DNA from 2 places in the Azospira sp. APE16 genome. Region 1 is predicted to be linked to the other one. Evidence: predicted binding sites of a transcription regulator. Region 1 holds the regulator's gene; the other holds the start of a gene.
What was found. Region 1 encodes sigma-54, which starts transcription at its own class of promoters, with help from an activator protein. Its sites were predicted from a motif close to TGGCACGCTTNCTGCTNA; they were not measured.

Region 1 (5,127 bases):
GGGCAGGCCATTCTGTCAAAAAAAATGCCAGCCTTCAATCGGCTGGCATTTTTGCGGGAAGTCCGCCCCGGGCTTACTTGGCAGCCTGGCTGTCGGCTTCGCACTTCTTGATGAAGGAGGCCTTGGCGGCACCGGCCAGCTTCTTCTCCGCGGCCTTGGACTGGCACTCCGCATTGGCGGCGGGAGCGTCGGCGGTCTTGCCGGAGAGGCAGGTCTTCATAAAGCCCTTGCGCTCGTCACCTTTGAGGCCCTTCTCGCCGGCTTCCTTGTTGCAGTTTTTCATGCGCTCCTGCTGGGGCGTCGGCGCTTTGGCCGCGTCGGCGGCGCCGGCAACGGGAGCCAGGCCGATACAGGCCAGGGAACACAGGGCTAGCAGCATCTTTTTCATGGTGTCTCCGTCAGTGGTCAGGCAGGGCTTACCACTATGCGTTCGTCAAATATCGTCGTCAAGCAGCAGCTTCTGCTGCCGGGTGATGAATTCCTGCATGTTGTCGATGCCGCGCAGCTGCAGGATGCTGTTGCGCACCGCCGCCTCCAGCAGCACCGCCAGGTTGCGCCCGGCGGCCACCGGAATGACCACCTTGCGCACGGCCACGCCGAGGATCTCCTGGGTCTGGGCATCCAGGGGCAGGCGCGGCGCATCCACCCCGGCTACCGGCTTCTGCAGGTGCACGATCAGCTTGAGCTTCATTTTCCGCCGGGAGGCGGTCTCGCCGAAGATGGTGCGGATGTTGAGCAGGCCCAGGCCCCGCACTTCGAGGAAGTCCCGCAGCATGCCCGGGCAGCGGCCCTCGATGGTGGCGGGGGCGATGCGGGCCAGTTCCACCACGTCGTCGGCGACCAGGCCGTGGCCCCGAGAAATCAGCTCCAGGGCCAGTTCGGACTTGCCGACGCCGGAATCGCCAGTAATGAGGACGCCCATGCCCAGCACGTCCATGAAGACGCCGTGCACCGACACCGTGTCCGCCAGGCGGCGGGACAGGTAGATGCGCAGCAGGTCGATCACGGCCGAGCAGGGTTTGGCGGTGGTGAACAGGGGGGTACCAGTGCTCTCGCAGCCCTCCAGCACCGCCGGCAGCACTTCCAGGCCCTCGGCGACGATGACGGCGGGGGGCTGGGCGGCGAAGATTTCGTTCATCTGCGCCTTGAGGCGCTCCGGATTGACCCGGCTCAGCCACTGGTACTCGGCGGCACCGATGACCTGCAGGCGTTCCGGGTGGATCAGGTTGAGGTGGCCGACCACGTCGGCGCCGTAGTTGCCCCGCTCCCGGATCTCGATGGAGCGTTCGGCACCCTGGGCCGCGACCCAGGTCAGGGACAGCTTGTCCTGGTGGTCCTCAAACAGCTGGCTGATGGAGATTTGCCGCATGGTTCCCCCAGTCGGTGAACAGGCGGTGGGCGTCGTCGGTGTTGTCGCAGGCGCCCAGGGCCTCGCGGAAGGCCCGGTCGGAGAAACGCTGGGCCAGCTCGGAAAGAATCTGCAGATGCTGCTCGGTAGCCTGTTCCGGCACCAGCAGCACGAACATCAGGCCGACGGGCTTGCCGTCGGGGGAATCGAAAGGCACCGGGACGGACAGGCGCATGAAGGCGCCGGCGGCATCCTTGAGCCCCTTGATGCGGCCGTGGGGAATGGCAACCCCCTGGCCGAGGCCGGTGGAACCCAGTTTTTCCCGGGCGAAGAGGCTGTCGAAAACCGTGGCCCGGGCGATGCCCAGGTTGTTCTCGAACAGCAGTCCGGCCTGCTCGAATGCCCGCTTCTTGCTGCTGGCTTCGAGGTCCAGCAGGATGTGGGCGGGAGGGAGGAGTTTGGCGATCAGATCCATGGGGCGGGAACCTTCCCCGAACAGCGGGATGGCGGCGGCAGGGCCGGTTGGAGACTGGGATTCAGGCAGGATACCAGGCGAAAAGTGGCGGGATCATAACGGAAAACGACCCCGCCGCCTATGCCTTTCGTCCCAGTCCCGGAGAGGGAATCAGATCACTCTTCGATGTGATTCTTGATGGTGTCGCGGTGGTGATCCTGGGCCTTCTGCTTGTACTTCTGCACCTGGCGGTCCAGCTTGTCGATCAGGGTGTCCACGGCGGCATACAGGTCGGCATCCTCGGCATCCACGTGGATGTCCTTGCCGGGCACGCGCACGGTGACTTCAGCCTTCTGCTTCAGCTTTTCCACGGTGAGGATGACGTTGACGTCGATGACGCTGTCGAAGTGACGCGTAACCCGCTCCAGCTTGGCAGTGACGTAGTCGCGGATCGCCGGGGTGACTTCCAGGTGATGTCCGGTGATGTGCAGGTTCATGGCTCGCTCCTTTTTTAGATGGACTTGCGTAGGTTGGCCGGCGAAATGTTGAGCGCTTCTCTGTATTTTGCAATGGTTCGACGCGCCACAACAATGCCTTGTTGGCCAAGAATTTCGGATATTTGACTGTCCGAAAGGGGTTTTTTGGGGTCTTCGGCCGCCACCAGCTGCTTGATCAGGGCCCGGATGGCGGTGGCCGAACAGGCGCCCCCCGTATCCGTGGCCACGTGGCTGCCGAAGAAATACTTGAGTTCGAAAATGCCCCGGGGGGTGGCCATGTATTTCTGGGTGGTCACCCGGGAGACGGTGGATTCGTGCAGGCCCAGGGTTTCGGCGATTTCCCGCAGTACCAGGGGACGCATGGCCACCTCGCCGTGTTCGAAGAACTGGCGCTGGCGGTCCAGGATGGCCTGGGACACGCGCAGGATGGTGTCGAAACGCTGCTGCACGTTCTTGATCAGCCAGCGGGCCTCCTGCAGCTGGCCGGAGAGGCTGGAGCCGCGCTGCTTGGAGAGGATCTCGGCGTAGAGCCGGTTGATGCGCAGGCGCGGGTAGGCGTCCGGATTGATGCTGGCGGTCCACTGGTTGCGCACCTTCTTCACCACCACGTCCGGGGTGATGTAGCGGGCATCCAGGGGCGCGTACTGGGCGCCGGGCCGGGGGTTGAGGCTCTTTACCAGGTTGGTGACGGCGCGCAGGCGCTCGTCGTCGCAGCCCAGCAGCTTCTTCAGCTTGGTGAAGTCCCGGCCGGCCAGCAGTTCCAGGTGATGGCGCACCAGCTTCAGGGCCTGGTCCCGCACCTCGTCGGCCGGCAGGGCTTCCAGCTGCAGGGCCAGGCATTCGCCCGGAGTGCGGGCGCCGACACCGGTCGGGTCCAGGTGCTGCAGGTGGCGCAGGGCGATCTGCAGGTCGTCCAGGTCGATTTCCAGCTCTTCCGGCAGGGCTTCCTGCAGCTCCTCCAGGGGCTGGGTCAGGTAGCCGTCCTCGTCCAGCGCCTCGATCAGGAAGCTGACCAGCTGCCGGTCCCGCTCGGAGAGCTGCATCAGGCCCAGCTGCCAGTTGAGGTGGTCGCGCAGGGAGGTGTTGGCGGCCTGCACTTCCTGGAAGTCGGAATCCTCGTCCTCGTCGCGGGAGGCGGAAGGGTAGCTGCCTTCGGCAAACCAGTCCTCGCCTTCGCCCAGGCTGTCCCGGGGCTCTTCCCGCACTTCCTCGGGACCGTGGCTGTCGGCCCCCTCGCTGGACTCGCCGCCATCCCCCGGGCTCTCAGCAGCGGCCTCGGCCGTGCTGCCGGCGTATTCGCCTTCGCTCCCGCTGTAGGAGGGCTCGTAGTTCTCGTCCTCGCGCTCCAGCAGGGGGTTTTCCAGCAGATACTTCTCCAACTCCTGCTCCAGCTCGAGCGTCGACAGTTGCAGCAGCCGGATGGACTGCTGCAGCTGTGGCGTCAGGGCCAGGTGCTGCGAGAGTTTGAGTTGGAGGGTTGGTTTCATGGACCCGGGGCCGAAGGGGCCGGCGGCAATGAGCGGGTTGAGGGAAAGACTCGGAGACTGGGCTCGTCAGAGACGGAAGCTCTCGCCCAGATATACTTTTCGGACGTCTTCATTATAAACGATCTCATCCGGGCGGCCAGACGCCAGCACCCGGCCCTCATTGATGATGTAGGCCCGGTCGCAGATGCCCAGGGTCTCACGCACGTTGTGGTCGGTGATGAGCACGCCGATGCTGCGGTCCTTGAGGAAACGGATGATCTTCTGGATTTCCAGCACGGCGATGGGGTCCACGCCGGCGAAGGGCTCATCCAGCAGGATGAAACGGGGAGAGGTAGCCAGGGCCCGGGCGATTTCCACCCGGCGGCGCTCGCCACCGGACAGGGCGGCGGCATTGGAAGCGCGGATGTGGCCGATGTGCAGCTCTTCCAGCAGTTCCTCCAGGCGCAGGTCGATCTCGTGCTTGGGCAGCTTCTGCAGTTCCAGCACGGCACGGATGTTCTCCTCCACGTTGAGCTTGCGGAAGACGGAGGCCTCCTGGGGCAGGTAGGAAATGCCCAGATGGGCCCGCTTGTGGATGGGAAAGTGGGTCACTTCCTGATTCTGCAGCTGGATGGAGCCGCCGTCGGAGGGCACCAGCCCGACGATCATGTAGAAACAGGTGGTCTTGCCGGCACCGTTGGGGCCCAGCAGGCCCACCACCTCACCGCTGCCCACCTCGAAGGACACGTCATGCACCACGGTGCGGGACTTGTAGCGCTTTTTCAGGTTGTTGGCGGAAAGCTTGGCGATGAGGTCGGGGTTCTGCTCGGACATGGGCTATCGGATTCTATGAATGCGGGGGCGTAAAGGCATTGTGCCAGAGGTGTCGCCCGGGGGTTCTACCAGTCGCTGCCGGACTCGTCGTCCCAGCCGCCCTGCAGCACCTGGCGGACGGTGGCGGCGGCAAAGCCGCGGCTGAGGAGAAAGCGGGTCTGTTTGGCCCGCTCGGCCAGATCGGCGGGCAGGGCGGCGAATTTCTTCTGCCACACCTGGCGCGCCCGTTCCAGCTCGCTGCCGCCCTGGGCCAGGGCCGCGGCGACGGTTTCCTCGGCCACGCCCTTCTGCCGCAGTTCCTGAGCCAGCCGGGCATCGCCGTAGCGGCGGGCGCGGATGGCGACCCTTTCACTGGCATAGCGGGCATCGGAAAGCTGGCGGCGGGCCGCCAGGTCGTCCAGCAGGGTCTGCAGCTCAGCCTCGGATTCTGCGTGGGGCGCCAGCTTGCGGGCCAGTTCGGCCCGGCTGTACTCCCGCCGCGCCAGCAGCCCCAGGGCCCGCTGGCGCAGGCTCGGGGTCATTCCCCGG
Region 2 (5,127 bases), 880 kb from region 1:
GCGCCAAGCAGGCCCGGCAGATGGCTGCCTGGCTCAAGCCCCGCCTGCCCAAGCACACCCGCATCCTGGTCAGCCCGGCGGTGCGCACCCAGCAAACCGCCGACGCCCTGGAACTGCCCTACGAAACCAGCCGCAAGCTGGCGCCCGATGCCAGCGTCTACGACCTGCTCTCAGCCGCCGGCTGGCCCGACAGCCGGCAGACCATCCTCATCGTCGGCCACCAGCCCACCCTGGGCCAGCTGGCCGCCCTGCTCCTCTCCGGCCAGGAAGCGCCGTGGACGGTCAAAAAGGGCGCCGTATGGTGGTTCTCCAACCGGGTCCGGGCCGGGGAGACCCAAACGTTGTTGCGCTGCTGCCTGGGCCCCGACATTTTGGCTAGCGGCAGTTGAAATTCGCTTAGTTAGGCAAGAAGCGACAGCGTGCTCTGATACACGCCGCCACCCATAAAAAAAGCCCGCCGAAGCGGGCTTTTTCATCACAAAACCTGGGATTAGCTGCAACCCTTCGGCTTCATGTCAGTGGGCAGGGCGCTGGCGTCGCAGGACCAGGCACCACCGGCAGCCCGGGCCAGCTTGATAGCCAGACCATTGACCTTGGTCGGGGCATTCTTCAGGGCGCAGGAGATGCCGGTGTTGTCCACGGTGTAGGTACAGTGGCCGCTCTTGGAAGTGTCAAGCCCGATGGTAGCTTCGGTCGGGGTGCCGCCATCGTTGGCGATCATTTCATAGGCGGTACGGACGGCAGAAATTTCTGCCAGACCGGCGGCGATCTTACCCTTGGCCTGGTAGTCGGAGTAAGCCGGCAGAGCAACTGCGGCCAGGATACCGATGATAGCAACCACCACCATCAGTTCGATCAGGGTGAAACCTTGCTGAACCTTGTTCATGACAATCTCCTATTGGAAGAAGGATATATGGGAGTCTCTGAATATCCGGAACTCCTCAATTAAGTATGAGCAAGTAGGATGCCAGCTTGCTTTTCCTTGATTTCACCGGGGCTACGCCGCAAAAACTGACGTTTTTTGTCACAACACATCCCTATCGCGGCACTTTCTGACTAGGCGACGTCAAGCTGGCTCTTGTCCATAAAACGCTCGGCATAGCGCAGAAACACCCGCTGCTTCAGGAAAACGTCGAGCAAATCCCCGTCCACATGTCCGTTGTCGCGGAATTTCCGCATGATGGCGAGGGCCTGGGACAGCTTCATGCCTTCCTTGTACGGCCGGTCCCGGGCAGTGAGGGCTTCGAAGATGTCGGCGATGCCCATGATCCGGGCCTGGACGCTCATCTGTTCCCGGGTCAGGCCCCGGGGATAGCCCTTGCCGTCCATGCGCTCATGGTGGCCGCCGGCGTATTCCGGCACGTTCTTCAGGTGCTTGGGCCAGGGCAGGGATTCCAGCATGCGGATGGTGGCGACGATGTGGTGGTTGATGATCTCCCGCTCGGCCTCGGTCAGGGTACCGGCCCGGATGGTCAGGTTTTCCACTTCGTCCGCGCTGAGGAAATCGTTTTCCTTGCCCTGCGCATCCTGCCAGCGGTAGCGGCGGGCGATCTGCCGCACTCGCTCCTGGTCTTCCGGCTGCATGGCTTCGCCGCCCACATTGCAGCGCTGCAGGAAGCGCTGGTCTTCCTCCATCTGGGCCAGACTCGCCTCCAGTTCCTGGCGCGCCTGGCTTTCCCCTCGGCCGCCGGCAATGGCCTGCCACATGCGGATCTGGGCATCGCGGCGGATCACCTCGAAACGGGTATCCAGCAGATGGATGCGATCGAAGATGGTCTGCAGCTTGGTCGCCTTGTCCACCACGTGCACCGGCGTCGTCACCTTGCCGCAATCGTGCAGCAGACCGGCCATTTTCAGCTCGTAGCGGTCCTTGTCGGACATGCTGAAGTCGGCCAGGGGGCCTTCCGTGGTGGCATTCACCGCCTCGGCCAGCATCATGGTCAGCTCCGGCACCCGCTGGCAGTGGCCGCCGGTGTAGGGGGATTTTTCGTCGATGGCGGTGTTGATGAGCTGGATGAAGGACTCGAACAGTTCTTCCAGCTGGGAAATGAGCTGCCGGTTGGTCAGGGCGATGGCCGCCTGGGAGGCCAGGGATTCGGCCAGGCGCTGGTCCGCATAGGAGAAGGCCCGCACTTCACCGCTGACGGGATCCTGGGCGTTGATCAGCTGCAAGACGCCGATCACCTCGTTCTCATGGTTCTTCATGGGCACCGTGAGAAAGGACTGGGAGCGGTAGCCGGTGCGGGCGTCGAAGGCCCGGGTGCCGGAGAAGTCGAAGCCCTCCGCCGTGTAGGCGTCGGCGATGTTGACCGTCTGCAGGTTGAGGGCGCTGTAGGCGGCCACCATGGAATTGTTGGGCTCGCCGCTTTCGGTGTGCAGCGGCAGGTCGGGGAACTTGGAGGAGAGGGGCTGGCCGCTGCTGCCGCCAAAGGCAATGGCCAGGGAGTCGGTGCGGACAATCTCGAAGCGCAGATGGCGCCCGTCCTCGGTCATGCGGTAGAGGGTGCCGCCATCCGCGTGGGTGATCTGCTTGGCCGCCAGCAGGATGCGCTCCAGCAGGCGGTCCAGGTTGCGCTCGTGGGAGAGGGCGGCCCCGATCTCGTTGAGTTGCTCCAGGCGCCGAAAAAGATCGTCCAGGGTATCCATGCCCTACCTCCTATTTGATGCAGACCGCGTGTACCTGCTTCATGTCGGTAATGCCCTGCAGCACCTTGTCGATGCCGTCCATCTTCAGGGTGCGCATGCCGTCGTTGAGGGCGCAGGCCACCAGCTCGGCCACCCGGGCATGTTCCTGGATCAGTTTCTTGACGCCGTCGGTCCCGGCCATCAGCTCGTGCAGACCGACCCGGCCCTTGTAGCCGGTGTCGTTGCAGGCGGGGCAGCCCTTGGGGCGATACAGGGTGAACTGGCCGTCCTTGGCGTAGCGGTTGTTCCAGTCCCGGTAGACGGCTTCGTAGGAGCCCTTGGGGTCCTTCTTCCAGCTGTCGGTGTTGGTCAGCTCCTCGCAGTACTCGGTCAGCAGCCGCTTCATGTCCTCCGGCGAGGGCTGGTAGGCCTCCTTGCACTCCTTGCACAGGCGCTTGGCCAGGCGCTGGGCCAGGATGCCGAGCAGGGCGTCGGCGAAATTGAAGGGGTCCATGCCCATGTCCAGCAGGCGGATCACCGATTCGGGGGCGCTGTTGGTATGCAGGGTGGCGAACACCAGGTGGCCGGTGAGGGAGGCCTCGATGCCGATGCCGGTGGTTTCCGCATCCCGCATTTCGCCCACCATGATCACATCCGGATCGGCCCGCAGGAAGGAGCGCATGACCGTGGCGAAATCCAGGCCGGCCTTCTTGTTGATCTGCACCTGGCGCAGGCCCTTCTGGGTGATTTCCACCGGGTCTTCCGCGGTCCAGATCTTGGTGTCCGGCGTGTTGATGTGGCCCAGGATGGAATGCAGGGTGGTGGTCTTGCCCGAGCCCGTGGGGCCGCAGACGAAGAAGAGGCCGTAGGGCTTGCTGATGATGCTCTTCAGGGTTTCGTGGTTGTGGGGCGTCAGGCCCAGGCTGTCCAGGGGAATGGGCTCGCCGGCGGCCAGGATGCGCATCACCACGTCTTCCATGCCGCCGGCGGTGGGGATGGTGGCCACCCGCAGCTCGATGTCCAGGGGGCCGTATTTCTTGAACTTGATCTTGCCGTCCTGGGGCTTGCGCTTCTCCGAGATATCCAGATCGCACATGATTTTCAGGCGGGCGATGAGGGCATTGCGGTAGGAGGCGGGAATCTCGATGTAGGGCACCAGGGAGCCGTCCTTGCGGAAGCGGATCAGGGTCTTTTCCTTGCCCGGCCGGGGTTCGATGTGGATGTCGGAAGCCCCTTGCTGGTAAGCCTCGATGATGATCTTGTTCACCAGCTTGACCAGCTCGTTCTCGGCAGCGGCAGAAACGTCGTCGCCAACAACGTCGCCTGCTTCGTCGTCACCGTCCCCCAGGTCGGAGAGCAGGTCGCCCACGGAAGCCACGTCCGCCAGGGCACCGAAGAAATGGTCCAGCACCTGGAGGAATTCCCGGTTAGTGGTGACCCGGTAGACCACCTTGCTCTTGGGGAAGATGTTGTTCACCACCCGGGAGTTGCGCACCCGCTCCGGGTCCGTCGCCACCACCACCACGCCTTCCCGGGTTTCCTCCACCGGCACCCATTGCTGGGACTCGAGATAGTCGCGCTTGAGGTTGCGCAGCAGGTCGATGGGCTTGACCCGCTCGCTGCGGTAGGGCTCGTAGGGATCGCCGAAGTACTTGGCCAGGGCCTGGCCGATGGCCGCCGGCTTGACCTGGAATTCCTTGACCAGGACCTCCTCCAGATCGAGCCCCTTGCGCCGGGCCGAGCGCTGGGCCAGGTCCAGTTCGGCGGCGGAGATGACGGCATCGCTGACCAGGCCGTCGTACTTGGAGCGCACCCCCGGCACCGCCTTCTGCCGCTGGGTGAAGGCGATGGCCAGGGTCTGGGCCAGACCCTGGACGCCCTCCTCCGCCACGGCGGCAAAGGGCACATCGTCCCGGTTGTTGATGATCTGCACCACCCCCAGCAAAGCCCCCTCCCCGTCGCTGATGGGCGCCACCAGCATCTGCTTGGTGCGATAGCCGGTGCGCTTGTCCACCTCCTGCAGGAAGTTCATCTTGGGGGAATAGGCCTTCAGCTCCACGTCGTCGTAGACGTCCCGGATATTGGCCATTTTCTGGGTCATGGCCACGTAGCCGGCCACGCTCTGCTCGGTGATGGGCAGCTTCAGGTCCTTGAAGGAATTGAGGCCGGTCTTCACCTTGGAGACGATGCTGCTACGGTCTTCGCTGACGGTGTAGATGGTCAGCCGGTCTGCATTGAAGAGATTGCAGATGTCCTGGGACAGCTCCAGCATGATCTCGTCAATATTGCTGGTGGCGTGGATCTTGTTGGTGACCGCCTGCAGGTTCTTGAAAAAGAGCAGGCGGCTATTGACGTCGCCCTGGGCGCTGCTGTCGGGGGTGGGGTGTGCTGCGTTCATTATTGTTCCTTCGTTTCGGCCAGGGGGCCCCAGAGCCCGCCTTCCAGCCACCAGGCCTGATAGCCCTGCTGCGTCAGGAGAAAGGCGACGGCCGAGCTGCGGCG

Region 2: a site for sigma-54 is predicted at 953-970, ahead of ACLSSQ_RS14695 (pilin). Genes of this name have one in related genera too.

The regions. Positions count from the first base shown of each region.
Region 1 covers NZ_CP179682.1:178,450-183,576, reverse strand. The annotation lists gene ACLSSQ_RS00925 (PsiF family protein) at 74-388, opposite strand; gene hprK (HPr(Ser) kinase/phosphatase) at 434-1,369, opposite strand; gene ptsN (PTS IIA-like nitrogen regulatory protein PtsN) at 1,338-1,823, opposite strand; gene hpf (ribosome hibernation-promoting factor, HPF/YfiA family) at 1,979-2,299, opposite strand; gene ACLSSQ_RS00905 (RNA polymerase factor sigma-54) at 2,314-3,786, opposite strand; gene lptB (LPS export ABC transporter ATP-binding protein) at 3,853-4,599, opposite strand; gene recX (recombination regulator RecX) at 4,665-5,120, opposite strand; gene recA (recombinase RecA) at 5,117-5,127, opposite strand, start outside.
Region 2 covers NZ_CP179682.1:3,092,850-3,097,976, forward strand. The annotation lists gene sixA (phosphohistidine phosphatase SixA) at 1-389, shown strand, start outside; gene ACLSSQ_RS14695 (pilin) at 491-886, opposite strand; gene ACLSSQ_RS14700 (HD family phosphohydrolase) at 1,057-2,646, opposite strand; gene ACLSSQ_RS14705 (GspE/PulE family protein) at 2,657-5,023, opposite strand; gene ACLSSQ_RS14710 (cyclic nucleotide-binding domain-containing protein) at 5,023-5,127, opposite strand, start outside.